One region of the Corynebacterium sp. CMW7794 genome, then DNA from elsewhere that is predicted to be linked to it. Evidence: riboswitches for the same ligand, from Rfam matches in the RefSeq annotation. Region 1 holds a riboswitch; each other region holds the start of a gene.
The links. Region 1 has a riboswitch for thiamine pyrophosphate ahead of HMPREF3227_RS08720 (bifunctional hydroxymethylpyrimidine kinase/phosphomethylpyrimidine kinase). Riboswitches for the same ligand answer to the same signal wherever they lie in the genome.
Positions count from the first base shown of each region.

Region 2: it holds a riboswitch for thiamine pyrophosphate, as region 1 does, so the genes downstream of both, HMPREF3227_RS09305 (ECF transporter S component) here and HMPREF3227_RS08720 (bifunctional hydroxymethylpyrimidine kinase/phosphomethylpyrimidine kinase) in region 1, are expected to answer to the same signal.
Region 3: it holds a riboswitch for thiamine pyrophosphate, as region 1 does, so the genes downstream of both, thiC (phosphomethylpyrimidine synthase ThiC) here and HMPREF3227_RS08720 (bifunctional hydroxymethylpyrimidine kinase/phosphomethylpyrimidine kinase) in region 1, are expected to answer to the same signal.

Region 1 is NZ_KQ961757.1:16,083-22,166, reverse strand. It holds gene HMPREF3227_RS08730 (SAM-dependent methyltransferase) at 1-1,209, opposite strand, end outside; gene HMPREF3227_RS08725 (NAD(P)/FAD-dependent oxidoreductase) at 1,413-2,753, shown strand; TPP riboswitch at 2,854-2,956, shown strand; gene HMPREF3227_RS08720 (bifunctional hydroxymethylpyrimidine kinase/phosphomethylpyrimidine kinase) at 2,944-4,527, shown strand; gene HMPREF3227_RS08715 (class I SAM-dependent methyltransferase) at 4,872-5,477, opposite strand; gene corA (magnesium/cobalt transporter CorA) at 5,620-6,084, shown strand, end outside.
Region 2 is NZ_KQ961759.1:59,412-65,495, forward strand. It holds gene HMPREF3227_RS09300 (DNA-directed RNA polymerase subunit beta') at 1-1,577, shown strand, start outside; TPP riboswitch at 2,502-2,647, shown strand; gene HMPREF3227_RS09305 (ECF transporter S component) at 2,637-3,266, shown strand; gene HMPREF3227_RS09310 (ABC transporter ATP-binding protein) at 3,288-4,682, shown strand; gene HMPREF3227_RS09315 (energy-coupling factor transporter transmembrane component T family protein) at 4,675-5,445, shown strand; gene HMPREF3227_RS09320 (isopentenyl transferase family protein) at 5,615-6,084, shown strand, end outside.
Region 3 is NZ_KQ961763.1:37,655-43,738, forward strand. It holds gene HMPREF3227_RS09920 (hypothetical protein) at 1-281, opposite strand, end outside; gene HMPREF3227_RS09925 (cutinase family protein) at 299-1,099, opposite strand; gene rplS (50S ribosomal protein L19) at 1,194-1,538, opposite strand; TPP riboswitch at 1,710-1,825, shown strand; gene thiC (phosphomethylpyrimidine synthase ThiC) at 1,822-3,567, shown strand; gene HMPREF3227_RS09940 (thiamine phosphate synthase) at 3,571-4,221, shown strand; gene thiO (glycine oxidase ThiO) at 4,218-5,330, shown strand; gene thiS (sulfur carrier protein ThiS) at 5,333-5,527, shown strand; gene HMPREF3227_RS09955 (thiazole synthase) at 5,530-6,084, shown strand, end outside.

The DNA of each region.
Region 1 (6,084 bases):
CTCGCGCAGCGCGAATTGATAGGTCCACAGGCGGCGGTAGACCGGGTCGAAGCCGGCGGCGGCGGCCTCGCGGAGGTGGCCCACGAAGAAGGAGCGCTCCTGCTCGAGAGACTCTCGGTAGTGCGGTCCGGTGTGGGTCTGGGCCACAATGCGCAGGCCGGTGCTACGCTCGACCAACTTGTTGATCTCGGGGACGGTGAGCAGGCCAAGACCGGGCCACACGTAGGCCTTGAGCGCCTGCAGCGCGTCGCGACCGGGGCCGGTCATCTGCTCCGTGGCGACGGTCGTTTGGATCACGGCGCGGCCGCTGGCATCGAGAAGCCGGTCGATGGCCTGCACGTAGCGTCCACGCTCCCGACTGCCCAGGGATTCCAGGGCCTCGATGGAGATGATCGCGTCATACCGACCGCGCCATTCCTGCGGGCTCGGCACGAGGTGCTCGATATCTTGGCAGGCCACGTTGTCAGAGACACCAGCGAGCACGAGATGCTCGCGGACGGCCTCGGCACGCTCGGGGTCAGCCGTAAGAATATCGACGACAGCGCGGCGCTCGGCCGCCTGAACGGCGGCCTGGAGACCCGTCGCCGGGAAAACCAGGACGTGGGAGCCGGCGCCGACACGGGTGGCATCGGCAAGCCAGGCTGCGGCGCGCTCTTGGGCGGAGCGCAAATCCTCGCGGTCGACGGCGGTGGGCTCCGACAGATGGGTGACGTCGACGAAGTGCTCCTTGGCGCCGGAGCGCTCATAGGCCGGCACTGACTCGCGAACCGTCGTCGGCACGCCCGTGGAAAAAATTCCGCCCTGGTGGCTCACGCGATCCCCGGCGTAGAGCTTTACCAGCTCTGTGGGCAGCTCCCCGCCCGTCGCGGGCGATTCGGGCACTGCGGGGGTCTTGGGTGCGTACCCAGCACCGAGCAGGCGCTTGAGGACACGCACGAGATGCGCGGAGTCCGGCGTCGTCCACTCTCCGGCGAGATAGGACTCCGCGAAGCCTACCCAGCCGCCGTGCGCGAGGCGGTCGAAGAGCGCGTCATGCGCGACCCGCAGGTCAGCGTCAGCGCCCTCTAGTACCAGTCCCGCCGCGTCGCAGGCCTGCGCAAACTGAGCCTCCGCGCGCCGGGCACGCCACGCGCCAAAGCGAGGAACGGGCACCTCCGCCACGCCTGGCCACAGCTGCGCATCAATGGCGTCAAGATGGGAATGGCTCACGGTGCCCCTTACTCATTAGAACCGGCGAACGACGGACAATACCCGCCAGTTTAAGCGGCGCAGAGCGCCACAGCGCCCAGGCGGGGCCGCGCGCCCGGAGTATTTTGTGACCTAAACTATGCCGACCAAGGAGCAACCTATTACACTAGCCGGGTAGCTAAAAACACGGCTGTATATCTTTACAAGAGAGGTTTTACTCACACATGGCTGAGAACGCTTTCCGTCCCAACGGCGGCCGCCACCACGTCGTCGTTATTGGTGCAGGCTTCGGCGGCTTAAACGCCGTCAAGTCCTTGAAGAACGCTGATGTTGACGTCACGCTCATCGACAAGAAGAACCACCACCTGTTCCAGCCGATGCTCTACCAGGTAGCCACCGGCCTCGTCTCCTCCGGCGAGATCGCTCCGTCCACCCGCCAGATTCTGCGCGACCAGGACAACGCCCACTTCGTCAACGGCAACGTGACGGACATCGACATCAAAGCCCAGACCGTCACCGCGGCTCTGGACAACACCGAGCGCACCTTCGAGTACGACTCCCTCATCGTCGCCGCTGGCGCTGGCCAGTCCTACTTCGGCAACGACCACTTCGCCGAGTTCGCGCCGGGCATGAAGACCCTGGATGACGCGCTCGAGCTGCGCGCCAACATCATTGCCGCCTTCGAGAAGGCAGAGCTGACCGATGACCCGGCTGAGCGCGAGAAGCTCCTCACCTTCGTCATCGTCGGTGCTGGCCCGACCGGCGTCGAGCTCACCGGCCAGATCGCAGAGATGGCCAAGCGCTCCTTCAACGGCCAGTTCTCCAACTTCTCGCCGTCGTCTGCGAAGATTTACCTCCTCGACGGTGCACCGCAGGTCCTGCCGCCGTTCGGCAAGCGCTTGGGCCGCAAAGCACAGCGCACGCTGGAGAAGCTGGGCGTCGACGTACGCCTCAACGCCATGGTCACCAACGTGGACGAGAAGTCCGTGACCTACAAGGACATGAAGACCGAACAGGAGACCACCATCGAGGCTGGCGTCAAGATCTGGTCCGCCGGTGTTGCCGCTTCCCCGCTGGGCAAGATGGTTGCCGAACAAGCTGGCGTCGAGACCGACCGCGCAGGCCGCGTCCCGGTTAACGAGGACCTCACCCTGGGCGAGTACTCCAACGTCTACGTCATCGGCGACATGATGGGTCTTAACCGTCTGCCGGGCCTGGCACAGGTCGCCATGCAGGGTGGCGCACACGCTGCCAAGCTCATCGAGGCCAAGCTGGATGAGGAGTCCACTGCCAACGAAAAGGAGGCCTTCGACTACTTCGATAAGGGCTCCATGGCCGTCATCTCCCGCTTCAACGCTGTGGTGAAGATGGGCAAGACCGAAATGACCGGCTTCCCGGCATGGATCGCCTGGCTGGCTCTCCACGTCGCATACCTCGTCGGCTTCCGTTCCCGCGCCATCGTGGCCCTCAACTGGCTCATCAATGCCGTCTCCCCGGTCCGCGGCAACCTCGCAATCACGGACCAGCAGCGTTTGGCCCGCAACAAGATGGGCAAGGACGCGTAAGTCTTCTCTTCCCCATCATTCCCCCGTCTCGCTGTATCGCGAACGGGGGATTTTTATGCCCAAAACCGCGCACACACCTACGGTCCTTTGTTAGTGTCGAGAGCGCAACATGGGGTGCCAAGGCTCGAAGCCGCGGCTGAGATAACACCCATCGAACCTGCACTGAGTTAGAACTAGCGAAGGGATCGTTGTGAACGACGCCGTTATTGGCGCGCCTGCTTCGGCGCGCATTCCTGCAGTACCCCGCGTACTCTCCATCGCCGGAACGGACCCCACGGGCGGGGCCGGCATCCAGGCAGACCTCAAATCCATCGCCGCGGCAGGCGGCTACGGCATGTCCGCCGTGACCGCCCTCGTCGCACAGAATACCCAGGGCGTGCGCGAGGTCCACACCCCGCCGGTCGAGTTCCTCCGCGCGCAGCTTACCGCCGTGGCCTCAGACGTCACCATTGACGCGGTGAAGATTGGCATGTTGGGCAGCGCCGCCATCGTGGCGGAGGTCTCACGCTTTCTCGCCCAACTCTCGGACGTGCCCGTGGTCCTCGACCCCGTCATGGTGGCCACGAGCGGCGACCGCCTCCTCGACCGCGACGCGGAGGCCGCCGTGCGCGAGCTGTGCGCACGTGCCACCGTAGTCACGCCCAACCTCAAGGAGCTCGCCGTGCTCACGCAGACGGCCGAGGCCACCACGCTCGAGGAAGCCATCGCCCACGCCACCGCATGGTCCGCCGACACCCGCACCACGGTCATCGTCAAGGGCGGGCACCTGCGCGGCGACCTCGCCGATAACGCCGTCGTCACCCCGGACGGCGCCGTCCACCGCATCTCCTGTCCGCGCGTGGACACCCCGCACACCCACGGCACGGGGTGTTCCCTCTCCTCGGCGTTGGCCACCCGGCTCGGCGCCGGCGCCTCGCTTTCCGATGCCCTCTCCTGGTCCACCCGCTGGCTCCACGAGGCCATCTCCCACGCGGCCGCCCTTGAGGTCGGCCAGGGCCACGGCCCCGTCGACCATGGGCACCGCGCCCGCCGCCTCGCGGCGGCAGCTTCCACCGTCCCGGCGCGCTTCTACAGCGATGTCACGAGCACTGCGGCCGCCCCCGCGCCCCACGTTTCCGCTGCGGGCCCGGAGACGGCCCGTCTCTGGGAACTCACCGGCGACGCCTGGCAGTCCATTACGCAGCTGCCTTTCATCCAGGCGCTAGGTACCGGCACGCTGCGCGAAGAGGACTTCGCCTTTTACCTGGCGCAGGACGCGCAGTACCTCAACCAGTATTCGAAGGCGCTGGCGCGCTTAGCCGCCCTCGCACCGGACGCCGGCGCGCAGCTTCATTGGGCCTCGGGTGCCGCCGAGTGCCTCGCCATTGAGATGTCCCTTCACAAGGATTGGATTGCGCACCACACCACGACGGTCCCCTCCACAGCGCTCACCGCCCCTTCACGGGTGACAAGCGCCTACACCGACTTCCTTGTCGCCACGACGCACACCGACGACTACGTCGTCGCTGCTGCCGCGGTCCTGCCCTGCTACTGGCTCTACGCTGAGGTCGGCCTCCACCTTGCGGCCCAGAACTCGCCCGAGCATCCCTACAACGCCTGGATCACGCAATACGGCGGCGAGGAATTCCTCACCGGCGTGCGTGCCGCCATCGCGCTCGTCGAAGAAGCGCTCACTGCCGCAGACCCCGCCACGCGCTCGCGTGCCACCCGCGCCTACCTTGCGGCATGTTGGCACGAGGTGGACTTCTTCGACCAGGCTGACCGCCGCTGGTAGCTTCGTGCGGCGGCGTGAGCGTGCCGGTGACACTGAGGTGCTCGTGAGAAGCATTATTCTCTGTGGATAACTGGGCCGATTTTGCCCACTGCATGTGGAAACCGGCGCAGGTTGTCCAGAACAAAATATGTTCCCCTAGCTTCTTTTGGCGCGTGCCTTGAGCTTCTGGGGCATGACAGTTTCTCTCTTCGCAGCTCTTAGCATAGGCGTCTCCTCGCTTCCCGAAGCCGCCGGCACGTCGCTTACTGACATCCTCACCCGCGGTGTCTCCCGCCCCGACGCGCCCACACGAAAACCCCATCGACAGGGCCGATGGGGCTAGACGTCGTGGGCTCCTCGCAGTTCTATGCGAGCAAGCTGCTCGCGTTGGGGCGACGGAAGACGACCACGAGGAACGTCGAATTGGGTCCGAAGGGCTTGAGGTCCCACGACGAGAACGTGTAGTCGGTAACGAAGCCCACGGCCTCGGCGAGTGCAATCATGTCATCGAATTCCCAACCGCGTCCCGCACCCAACGCGACGACGAAGCGGCCGCCTGGCTTGAGCGCGTTGTAGATATTGCGGTACGCGGCCTCGCGGCCGTCCGGCGCGAAGAAGCCCACCACATTGCCAGCGGCTACCGCGATATCAAAGTCATGCTCGTCGATCGCGTCCTCAGAGAGGTCACCCACACGCCAATCCCCCTCCGGGAAGTCATGCACAGCGTGTTCAATGAGGATGGGGTCGACGTCGACGCCCACCACGTCGTGGCCGAGCGCCGCCAGACGCCCGCCAAGGCGGCCGGTGCCGCAGCCAGCGTCGAGGACGCGCGAACCGCGCTCCGCCATCGCGTCAATGAGGCGCGACTCGCCGTGGATGTCTTGGCCCTGCGCCTCTAGCATCTTCCACTTGCGTGCAAAATTATGGGAATGTGCAGGGTTAGCGGCGGTGACTTCTTTCCAGGTAGGCATGCCGTTCAGTATAGGTCGCAAAACGCGCTACTATTAAGCCCGCACTGCGGTGCGTCCGTGTCAGATTGACCACGGCGTGTAGCCCGCACCGTCCAGGCCCCGCCGCGGACGGCCACACCTTACTGCGCAAGGGAGGCAGATTATGGCAGGAGTACCATCTCCGTTCAGGTCGCGTAAGCCGAAGGACCCTGCACCTGCGCACGCCCGCATTCGTGTCCCCGTCGAGCGCGCCATTGAACACTGCCGCGTCTTCGTCGACGGCGAGTCCCTCCCCGGCGAATTCACGCCTGCCACTGCGCAGGACACCGTGGATGAGTACGGCCGCGGCTTTATTTGGGTCGGTCTCCACGAGCCGGACGAGCACCAGATGACCTCCGTCGCCGAGGAATTCCGCATCCACGAACTCATCGTGGAAGACGCCGTCCAGGCACACCAGCGCCCCAAGCTGGAGCGCTACGATGATCAGCTCTTCGTCGTCGCCCGCTCCGTCAACTACCGCGACCACGACGAGGTTATCGATAAGCGCCAAATCATTTCCACCGGTGAGGTGCAGATGATTATCGGCCATAACTTCATCATCACCGTCCGCCACCGCGCGAAGCTGCCC
Region 2 (6,084 bases), on a different contig from region 1:
ATGACAACCCGATTCCGATGATCGTGAAGTCCGGTGCTGCCGGTAACATGCGTCAGATCTGGACCCTGGCCGGTATGAAGGGCATGGTCGTGAACTCGCACGGTGACTACATCACCCGTCCGATTAAGACCTCCTTCCGCGAAGGCCTGTCCGTTCTCGAGTACTTCAACAACTCGCACGGCTCCCGTAAGGGCCTGGCCGATACCGCACTGCGTACCGCCGACTCGGGCTACCTCACCCGTCGTCTGGTCGACGTCGCGCAGGACGTCATCGTCCGCGAAGAGGACTGTGGCACCCGCCAGGGCGTTCGCGTCCCGATCGGCGAGGTTTCCGGCGACAAGGTCGTCATGCACGAGCTGTGGGAGACCTCCGCGTCTGGCCGCGTCGTTGCCTCTGACGTGAAGAACGAGGCCGGCGAGGTCATCGCCGAGGCCGGTTCTGACCTCACCGAGGAGCTCACCCAGAAGCTGCTCGACGCTGGCATCACCGACCTCAAGGTCCGCTCCGTGCTTACCTGCCAGACCCCGGCCGGTGTCTGCGCGAAGTGCTACGGCAAATCCATGGCCTCTGGCCAGCTGGTCGACATCGGCGAGGCCGTCGGCATCGTCGCCGCCCAGTCCATTGGTGAGCCGGGTACCCAGCTCACCATGCGTACGTTCCACCAGGGTGGTGTCGGTGGCGACATTACCGGTGGTCTGCCGCGTGTTCAGGAGCTCTTCGAGGCTCGTAACCCGAAGAACCGCGCCCCGATCGCTTCGGTCGACGGCACGATCTCCCTCTCTGATGAGGGCAACTTCTGGACGCTGACCATCACCCCGGACGACGGTTCGGACAATGTGGTCTACGAGAAGCTGTCGAAGCGCCAGGGCCTGGCTCAGGTCCGTCGCCCGATGGAGTCCAACCCGGACGCCATGATTGAGCGCTCTCTGCGCGATGGTGACCACGTCACCACCGGCGAGCGCCTCATGCGCGGTGCGGCTGACCCGCACGACGTCCTCGAGGTCCTCGGTCGCCGTGGTGTTGAGAAGCACCTCATCGACGAGGTTCAGGCCGTCTACCGTACGCAGGGTGTGGCCATCCACGATAAGCACATCGAGATCATCATCCGCCAGATGCTGCGTCGCGGTACCGTCATCGACGCGGGCTCCACGGAGTTCCTGCCAGGCACGCTGGTTGACCTCTCTGAGGCCAAGCAGGTCAACGCCAAGCAGGTCGCCGAGGGCGGCGAGCCCGCCCAGCTCCGTTCGGAGATCATGGGTATCACCAAGGCGTCGCTGGCCACCGAGTCCTGGCTGTCGGCCGCCTCCTTCCAGGAGACGACCCGCGTCCTCACCGACGCCGCTATCAACAAGCGCTCCGATCAGCTCATTGGCCTGAAGGAGAACGTCATCATCGGTAAGCTCATCCCGGCCGGTACCGGTATCTCGCGCTACCGCAACATCACCGTCAAGCCGACGGAGGCTGCCCGCAACGCGGCATACTCCATCCCGACGTACGGTGATTCCATCTACGGCGACGACGGGTTCGGTGAATTCACCGGCGCCTCCGTCCCGCTGGACGAGGACTTCACCTTCTAGTTCTCGCCCCAGCCCTGCCTGGCGCCACTGCCAGGCGGGCCAGCACTTCAAGCTTGGTTTGCTTTAATTTCGCGAAGCCCCGGCTTCCTTCGCCACCGCATGTGGCAGGGAAAGCCGGGGCTTTGTGCTGCGCTGTGACCGAAATAGGGCAGAATTACCATCTTTGGGAATGTCTACTCGCAATAGACATCGATAGTCGACTGATGGGCATGAAGCACTCCGCTGCCATCAAAAGCTGAAGGATGAAGCCAAACGAGGCAGTCTTGAATTTGAGGAAATCGCCCTTACTCGCCATGATGCCTACCGGGAGGGCAACACCACCCGAGCGCTCGGCAGATACCGCGAGATCGACGATGTGACAGCGAAAAAGGTCTTCGGTCAATGTGCGCAGGAACGAGGAAAGGGTGGGTGGAGATAATGGCCAAGACGTACACAGTTACCGCAGAAGGAGGCACGAGTGACGTGTGGGTGCTGGAATGCGCCGAGCTGGGAGCTGTGTCGCAGACTAAGCGACTAGCCCATGCCGCCGACGAGATCCGGGAAACCATGGCCTATTAGGCAGGAGTAAGCCCAGACGAACTCAACATCGTGGTTGAAGTCATTTTCCCCTCCAATAGCGCTGAGCTAAATCCACGCGCGGACAAGCAGCGCGAAGAAGCCGCACGGCTTACGGCTGAGGCGAAAGAAAGCACCCGTAAGCATGCTGTTGCGATGAAAGTCTGGAATGATGGTGCGCGACATGGGCGAAATTCTCAGCGTGTCCTATCAAAGGGCACAAAATCTTGCTAGCGCGTGAAGAAAAACTGTTGCCAGCTATTGCCCCATCCACGTGCTTTCGAGGGAGTGGTGGCTGTTAAGATAAAGATGTTTTCCACCCCATCGCCGGATTTGGCTAAGTGATGGGGGCAAACACCACTTAAATTTCACACGTGACACGGGTGCTCCGCGTAGGCGGGGCTGAGATGCCGCAGCAGCTAGCGAGTGACATGGACTCGCTCAGTGCTGCATCGGCGAACCGTCGAACCTGATCCGGATAATGCCGGCGATAAGGGAGGAATCATGAGCGCGACATCTGCGCCCGCAACCGCTACTACTTCGGCCCCGCGCCGCTCACTGCGCTGGCGCGTGGTGGACATCATTGTCGCCACCGTGCTGGCGGTGGCCTGCGGCCTCATCTTCGTTTTCTGGAACTCTGTGGGCTACGCCTGGTACATGGCCATGGATGCCCTCACGCCGGGCCTAGGCGGCCTGGCCACGGGTATCTGGTTGATTGGCGGCGTGCTGGGCGCGCTCATCATCCGCAAGCCGGGTGCGGCTCTCTACGTTGAGGTGCTCGCGGCATCGGTCTCTGCCGTGATGGGCAGCCAATGGGGCTGGTCCACCATTTACTCGGGCCTCGCCCAAGGCATCGGCATTGAGCTTGTCCTCATCGTTTTCGCATACCGCAGATTCGGCCTGGGCATCGCCATGCTTGGCGGCGCACTCGCCGGTGTTGGCGCGTGGTGCCTTGAGCTGTTTACCTCCGGCAACCTGGCTAAAGGACCGGAGTTCCTCATCATCTACCTGGTCTGCTTGATTATCTCGGGCGCTATCCTGGCCGGCGTCGTCGGCCACCTGCTAACGCGTGCCCTGGCGGCCACGGGTGCTCTCGACCGCTTTGCTGTAGGCCGCGAAGCCCGCGCCAAGTAGCCGCGTAGTTTTTGCTTGTCTATGACGACTCAGATCACCCTGCGCGGCTTCGGGTGGACCCACGCGGGCCGCGCGACCCCCGCATTGGACGATATTGACCTCGACATCGCCCCAGGCGAGCGAGTCTTGTTGTGCGGGGATTCCGGTTCCGGTAAATCCACGCTCTTGGCTGCGCTCGCCGGCGTTCTTGGTGGCGACGAGGACGGGCAGCAAGTAGGCCACCTCACCTTGAACCCGCAGACCCCGGCCGGGCTCGTTCTCCAGGATCCGGAATCGCAGGTTATTGCGGCCACTGTGGGCCGCGACGCGGCATTTGGCTGCGAGAATCTCGGCCTACCGCGCGCGGAGATATGGCCGCGCGTCGAACACGCCCTGGACCTCGTTGGCCTGGATGTGCCGCTTGACCACCCCACCCAACGCCTGTCCGGTGGACAGAAACAGCGCCTGGCGCTCGCCGGAGTCATTGCCATGGGCGCCGGGCTCATCTTGCTTGACGAGCCGACGGCCAACCTCGATCCACAGGGCGCGCGCGACGTGGTCGTGGCCGTCGAGCGGATCGTCCGTGCCACGGGAGCGACGTTGGTCGTGGTGGAACACCAGTATTCCGCGTGGTCCGGCCTGCTGGATCGCGCGGTGCGCCTGGACCGGGGGCGCATCGTCGAAGACGGCGCATACGGAGCGGTGACGGCCGCGCGCGCCGTCACCGGCTTGCCCGTCGCCGTGCCCGCCCCGGCAGATGCCGAGGCCGCGCTGTGGTCGAACAACCTTGTGACGCGTTTCGGCCCGCCCCGCAGTGTGCGTGTCCCGCAGGGGTATTCCACCGTCATCACGGGTGCGAACGGCTCTGGGAAAACCACGTGGTTGATGACCATGGCGGGCCTGCTTCCCAGCTGCGGCGGGGAGATTGGCGTGGCCGAGTCCGTGCGGCGCGGGCTGCGCGGCGAGCCTTCGACGTGGCGCTCGCGCGACCTGGCTCAGCGCCTGGGCGTCGTCTTTCAAAATCCAGAGCACCAGTTCGTCGCCCGCACCGTGGGCGAAGAGATGCGTGTCGGTCCGGGCGTGATGGGTACTTCCGATGCCGCCTCTCAATCGCGCGTGGGCGAGCTCCTCGAGCGCCTGCGGCTTACCCACCTCGTGGACGCAAACCCTTTTACTCTGTCCGGCGGAGAGAAGCGCCGGCTCTCGGTGGCTACGGCGCTCGTCGCCGCGCCGTCCGTGCTGCTGCTTGACGAGCCCACCTTCGGCCAGGATCCCACGACTTTTGCAGAGCTCGTGCGCATGTTGCGTGAGCTCGCGAACGAGGGCACGACGCTGGTCTCCATTACCCACGACCCGTTATTCTTGGCGGCGCTGGGTGACCACCGCGTGACCGTTAGCGCGCACACTGGCCAGGCGGGAGGCAGTACCCATGCCTAACCTCGTACGCGGCGTTAATCCGCTCACGCGCCTGGTGGCGACGTTCCTGGTCACCACACCGATCTTGCTGACCATTGACTGGCTCTCGGCCGCCGTGTCCGTCGCGGTGACGGTGCTTCTCGCTCCGCTGTGCGGGATGAGCTGGTCCCGGCTGGTACGCGCGGCGCTGCCGCTGTGGATCATCGCGCCGCTATCTGGGATATCCATGCTGCTCTACGGCAAGGAGGGCGGTGAGGTCTACTTCTCCTTCTGGCTGGTGACCGTCAGTGAGAATTCCGTGGGACTGGCGGGAGCCATCATGCTGCGTGTCTTTGCTGTCGCGTTGCCGGTGATTGTGCTGGCCCGCGATATCGACCCCACGGAGCTGGGCGACGGCCTCGCGCAAATCTGGCACCTTCCCTCCCGCTTTGTCATCGGCGCAGTCGCCGGCGTGCGCATGCTCACCCTGTTTAAGGATGATTGGGACTCGCTCGCTCGCGCGCGGCGTGCCCGCGGCATCGCGGACGTGGGGCGCATCCGGCACCTAGCCACCATGAGTTTTAGCCTGCTCGTCCTCGCACTGCGCCGCGGCGGCAAGCTCGCCACAGCGATGGAGGCCCGCGGCTTTGGGCGCCCAGCCCCGGGCGGCCGGGTGCGAACGTGGGCGGTGGCCTCGCACCTGCGTGCCCGCGATTGGTGGGTCATGGCCGCAGCCGTGGGGGCGGCGGCATTGCCCGTCATCATTGCGGTGGCCTGCGGAACGTGGCGTCTCTTTGGCCTCTAGCGATAGTTAAGCCGCAGCGCGCGGGGACTTAAGTCCCTTAGACTGGCAGGTACGACTTCCCTGGTGCGGCACCGCATGCCTGCGGTGGCGCGCCGTACACGCAAAGGATGGACAGCGCGAAACCTTTCGCGCGGACAACATGGACTTTGACAGTCAACTTGACCGACTTTTGACCGATACCCTCACCCTTGCGGCCTCGCGCAAGCGGCCGATGCGCCCCATGACGGTGCTCATCGACGGCCCCTCGGGCGCCGGCAAAACGTGGGCCGCGGCCTCCCTGGCCGAGCGCACGGGGTGGAGGGTCGTGCACCTCGATGAGTTCTATCCCGGCTGGCGAGGGCTGGCTGCAGGATCCGAGATGGTGACCTCGCAGGTGCTGCGCGAACACAATCCGGGCTACTGGCGCTGGGACTGGGAGGCGAGCGCGCCGGGTGAATGGGCAGGACTCGACGTACGCGATGACCTCATCGTGGAGGGCGTCGGTGCCATCACCGAGGATTCCGTTGCCGCCGCCCGGGAGCGCGGCGGGGTGGTCACGCTCTTTATCGACGGCCCGCGCGAGGCTCGCCGCGCCCGCGCCCTCGAGCGCGATCCGGACTACGCGGAATGGTTCGAGACCTGGGAGACCCAGGAGCGCGA
Region 3 (6,084 bases), on a different contig from region 1:
TCGGACGCGACCTCGAGCACCGGGATGAGATAGTCCGACATCGCGCCCTCATACGCAAGGTTGGGCAACGCCGCGATGAGCCCGATACCCACGAGCTGCTCAATAGATAGTCCCGGGTGCGTATGCGACTCGAGAATCAGGTAGTACTGGGACAACTCCGCCACGGTCGCCACGAGTGTGGGCACCTGGAGGACGGACGCACCCGACTCGGCCAAGGCCGCGCCCACATCTTTGCCCTCTGACATCCCGGCGAGGAAGCGCTCCACCACGCGGGGCGTCAACGTATCCGAGGGCCCTCCTATTCGACGCGATTGGCGTAGTCCGCGATATCGCGCACGATGGTATCCGAGGGCGTCGCACATGCCATGTCCGTGTTATTGCGCAGGGAGACAACCTTGCCCTCCATGCCTGCGAAGTTTCCGGGGCGCTGGCCGGTCATGCCCTCGCGACCAGCGCTCACGCCCGTCCCGCCGTCGAGGATGATCTCGCCATTCGCCGCGCGTGTGCCCGCGGGCACCGGACCGTAGAGCTTCGCGGGTCGTGCAGGTGGGGCGCCGAGCCGTGCGCGGCCGGGGTCGGCAACAAGGATGACCGCGGCGACATCGTCAGGCGTTACGCCCTTCACGCGGCCGGCGGAAATCTCTGCGGCGATATCACCGGCGACCGAGGCACCCTGGGAGTAGCCAATCACCATGTAGCGCGTGGAAGGGCACGCACGCTCGACGTACTCGAGCTCGCGGCGCGCGTCCTCGACGCCTGCACGCACGGATTCACCATAGGTCGCGGCTTCCGAACCCAGCGCGTTGGGTTGGAAAGCGCTGAATCGGCCGAGGGAGGCCGGATATTGGATATTCGTACCGCTCACATCATCTGCGCCGAGACGAATCTGGAGCGTATCTACGGGATTCCACCCGCTGAAGTCGAGCCCCACCGGCTCCGCGGTGTAATACCGCGCGCTAAATCCCGTGCCGGCCGCCTGCAGAACGTGAATGGCCGTGCACTGGCGTGCGACCGCGCGCGGGGCCGCATGCACCGAAAGCACGGCAATCACAGCGACCAGAAGGCAGGCAAGCACAGAGCGGAGAGCAGAGAGCGTCACGAGGGAATTCTAAGCCGTGCCGTGTAGCCCCGCATAAAACGGCGGAACCGCCCCGCTCCAGCACAGGAGACGAGGCGGTAACAGCGCGCTAGAACTAGCGGCGCTCCTTGATGCGAGCCTTCTTGCCGCGCAGGTCGCGCAGGTAGTACAGCTTCGCACGGCGGACACGGCCACGGCGAACGACCTCGATGGAGGCGATGTTCGGGGAGTGCACCGGGAAGGTACGCTCGACGCCGATACCGAAGGAAACCTTACGGACGGTGAAGGTCTCGCGGATGCCAGCGCCCTGACGGCGGATGCAGACACCCTTGAACAGCTGGGTACGCTCGGTGGTGCCCTCGATGACCTTGACGTTGACGTCAAGGGTGTCGCCCGGGCGGAAGTTCGGGATGTCCTCGCGCAGCGAGGCCTTGTCCAGCAGATCAATCTTGTTGGTCATTGATTTTCCTTTTCAATTTAAGACAGAGGACCCAAGCGCTTCCTCAGGGAAGCTGACCGGTTCGTGCCTGTTACATAGAACAGCCATCTATTGTTCCATAACCCCTGCACCCAAACAAAATCTCTCAAATCGCTGACAAACCCGAGGCCTTGTGTTTAGTCTAGGACTCGCACTTATCCCCACGGGAGCCCGCATGGAAGCGGGCTGAGATGGCCGCTGGAACCGCGGCCGCACCGTTCGAACCTGTCTGGTTAGCACCAGCGAAGGAAGAGAGGTCAGGCCCATGTCGGCTACCCATGAGCAAGAAATCCACCCCAAGCACTCCTACTCGCCGATCCGTGAGAAGGGTCTCGAGGTCCCGGAAACCGAAATCCAACTCGACGACTCCCCCACCGGCCCCAACGAGTCTTTCCGCATCTACCGCACCCGCGGCCCGGAATGCGATCCCACGCAAGGGCTTCCGCCCCTGCGACAAGCATGGATCGAAGAGCGTAACGACACCGAAGAATACGAGGGCCGCGCACGCGATCTCGCTGACGACGGCAAGTCTGCCCAGAAGCGTGGTGCCGCGTCCCAGGAATGGAAGGGCACAAAGCCCACGCCACGTAGGGGGACCAAACGCGTCACCCAAATGCACTACGCCCGCCAGGGCATTATCACCAAGGAAATGGAATTCGTCGCCCTGCGCGAGCACTGCGATCCAGAGTTCGTCCGCTCCGAGGTCGCCCGCGGGCGCGCCATCATCCCCAACAACATCAACCACCCCGAGTCCGAGCCCATGATCATCGGCCGGAAGTTCCTCACCAAGATCAACGCCAACATCGGCAACTCGGCGGTCACAAGCTCCATCGAGGAAGAAGTGTCAAAGCTGCGCTGGGCCACTCGCTGGGGCGCGGACACCGTCATGGATCTCTCCACGGGCGACGATATCCACACGACCCGCGAGTGGATCCTGCGCAACTCCCCTGTCCCCATTGGCACGGTGCCTATCTACCAGGCACTGGAAAAAGTAAACGGCATCGCGGAGGACCTCACCTGGGAGATCTTCCGTGACACCGTCATCGAGCAATGCGAACAGGGCGTGGACTACATGACCATCCACGCCGGCGTGTTGCTTCCCTACATTCCGCTCACCACCGAGCGCGTCACCGGCATCGTCAGCCGCGGCGGCTCCATCATGGCAGGCTGGTGCCTCGCCCACCACAAGGAGTCCTTCCTTTATGAGAACTTCGACGAGCTCTGCGAGATCTTCTCCCGCTACGACGTCGCCTTCTCCCTCGGCGACGGCCTGCGCCCCGGCTGCCTCGCGGACGCCAACGACACCGCGCAGTTTGCGGAGCTGAAGACCATCGGCGAGCTCACCCGTCGCGCCTGGGAGTACGACGTCCAGGTCATGGTCGAGGGCCCCGGCCACGTCCCGCTCAATATGATTCAGGAAAACAACGAGCTGGAGCAGGACTGGGCTTCCGATGCCCCCTTCTATACCCTCGGTCCCCTCGTCACCGATATCGCGCCCGGCTACGACCACATCACCTCGGCCATCGGTGCGGCCCACATCGCGATGGGCGGCACGGCGATGCTCTGCTACGTCACGCCGAAGGAGCACCTCGGCCTGCCCAACCGCGACGACGTGAAGACCGGCGTCATTACGTATAAGCTGGCGGCCCATGCCGCCGATGTCGCCAAGGGGCACCCCGGCGCCCGCGCCTGGGACGACGCGATGAGCAAGGCCCGCTTCGAGTTCCGCTGGCACGACCAGTTCGCGCTCTCCCTCGATCCGGATACCGCGCAGGCCTACCACGACGAAACCCTGCCGGCCGAGCCTGCGAAGACGGCCCACTTCTGTTCCATGTGCGGCCCGAAGTTCTGCTCCATGCGCATCAGCCAGGACATTCGCGACACCTTCGGCGCGAAGCTCGGCATGCCCACCATGCCTGCGCCCGCTGGCGCGTCCGCAGAAGCAGCAGGAGAAGCCCTCAAAGCCGCCGAGTTCCGCGCCGCCGGCTCCGAAATCTACCAGGAGGTTTAATCCATGCGCGCCGATCTGCGCTGTTACTTTGTGACAGGTTCCGAGCCTTCCGATGCCCTCGCCCGCCGCGCCGCCGCAGCTGCTTCAGGTGGGGCCGGGGTCATCCAAGTACGTTCGAAGCCCATTTCGGCGCGCGACCTCTATGACCTCGGCGCGGCTGTGTCCACCGCCGTCCACGCCGCGAACCCAGGCACCGCCGTCGTCATCGACGACCGAGTCGACGTCGCCCTCGCCCTGCGCGAGGCGGGCTTCCCCGTCGCCGGTGTCCACCTGGGCCAGGACGATCTCTCCGTCCGCGCGGCCCGCGAGCTCCTCGGCCCCGACGCACTCATCGGGCTCACGACCGGCACCCTGTCCCTCATCGAGGACGCCAACCAGTACGCGGACGTCCTCGACTACGTCGGCTGCGGTCCTTTCCGTGCCACCCCCACGAAGGACTCCGGCCGGCCACCGCTGGGACTCGCGGGCTATCCCGCCATCGTCGCCGCGTCGCAGCTGCCCGTCATCGCTATCGGCGACGTCACCGTCGACGACGCGGCCGACCTCGCCGCCACCGGCGTCGCGGGCGTCGCCGTCGTGCGCGGCATCATGCATGCCGACGATCCGGCCGCCTATTGCACGCGGATCCGCGCCGCCTTCGAGGAGCGCGCATGAGCCACGTCGTCATCGCCGGCGCCGGAATCGTCGGCCTCACCACCGCCGTCGAGCTCGCGAACGCCGGCCACAACGTCACGGTTCTTGATCCCGCGCCTGCCTCCGGCGCCACGCACCACGCCGGCGGCATGCTTGCTCCCGCCGCCGAGGTCGTCTATCAGCAAGACCCGCTCTTCCCACTCATGCAGGCGGCCGGCGCCTGGCACCCGCGGCTCATCGAACTCGTCGCCGCGCACACGGACCTGCCCACCGGCTACCGCGCCGAGGGCACCCTCGTCGTCGCCGCGGACCGCGCGGACGCGCAACACCTCTCCGAACTGCTCGACTACCAGACCGCCCACGGCATGGAGGTCGAACGCATTACGACCCGAGCCGCCCGTTCCATGGAGCCCGCGCTCTCCCCGCGTCTCGCCGGTGCCGTCTCCATCCCCGGCGACACGCAGCTCTTCCCGCGGATGTTCGCCGCGGCCGCCCTCGACGCCGCGCGCAATCTCGGCGTCGACGTCCGCACCGAGCGTGTCGCCCGTATCACCCCAGACGGCGCGGTCACCACCGACCAAGGCACCCACCAGGCTGACACTGTGGTGCTCGCAGCCGGACTCGGCGTCGCCCACATCAACGGCTGGTACGAGGACACGAACCCGCTTCAGCTGCGTCCCGTCTATGGCGACATTCTGCGCCTCCGCGTACCCGTCTCTCTCCAGCCGCTTGTCACTCGCGTTGTCCGCGGCTTCGTCGAGGACCGCCCCATTTACGTCATCCCCCGCGTCGACGGCACCATCGCAGTGGGAGCGACGACCCGCGAAGACAGCCTCCCCCGCCGCGTCGGCAGCGTCTACGACCTGCTCCGCGACGCCATCCGCGTCGTCCCCGGCCTCGAGGAATGCGAACTCCTCGAAGTCACCACCGGCGCCCGCCCCGGCACGCCCGACGATCTCCCCTACCTCGGGCGCCTCCCGCACGCGCCACAGATCATCGTCTCCACCGGCTACTTCCGGCACGGCATCCTGCTGTCTGCTTTCGCTGCTCGCACGACCCGCGAGCTCATCGAAGAGCAGACTCTTACTCTCGACCTCACCGCCTGCGATCCGCTCCGGCATAAGGACTAACCATGCATATCACCCTCAATGGCTCCCCATACGAGACCAACGCCACAACACTCGCCGAGCTCATCACCGAACTCGGCGCGCCCGAAGACGGCACTGCCGCCGCTATCAATGCCCGCGTCGTGCCCAAGTCGGGGTGGCACACAGCGCTCGAGCCCGGCGCGACCGTCGACTTACTCACCGCCGTCCAAGGAGGCTAAGAATGCTCACCATCGCTGATAAGAACTTCGACTCCCACCTCATCATGGGTACCGGCGGCGCCACGAGCTTCGACGCTCTCGAGTCCGCGCTCGCGGCTTCGGGCACGCAGCTCACCACCGTCGCCATGCGCCGCTTCAACCCTCACGCCGGCGGCGAGTCCGTCTTCGGGCTGATCAAGCGACTGGGTATCACACCGCTGCCCAATACGGCGGGCTGCCGCACGGCCCGCGACGCCGTGCTCACGGCACAGCTCGCCCGGGAGGCGCTCGGCACGAACTGGGTGAAGGTCGAAGTCATCACGGACGAGCACACGCTGCTTCCCGATATCGTGGAGACCCTCGACGCCACCGAGCTCCTCGTCGCGGAGGGCTTCACAGTTCTCGCGTACACCAGCGACGACCCGGCCGCAGCACAGCGCCTCGAGGACGCCGGCGCCGCCGCAGTGATGCCGCTCGGCGCACCCATCGGCACGGGACTAGGCATCCTCAACCCGCACAATATCGAGCTCATCTGCTCCCGCGCGTCCGTACCCGTCCTCATCGACGCTGGTATTGGC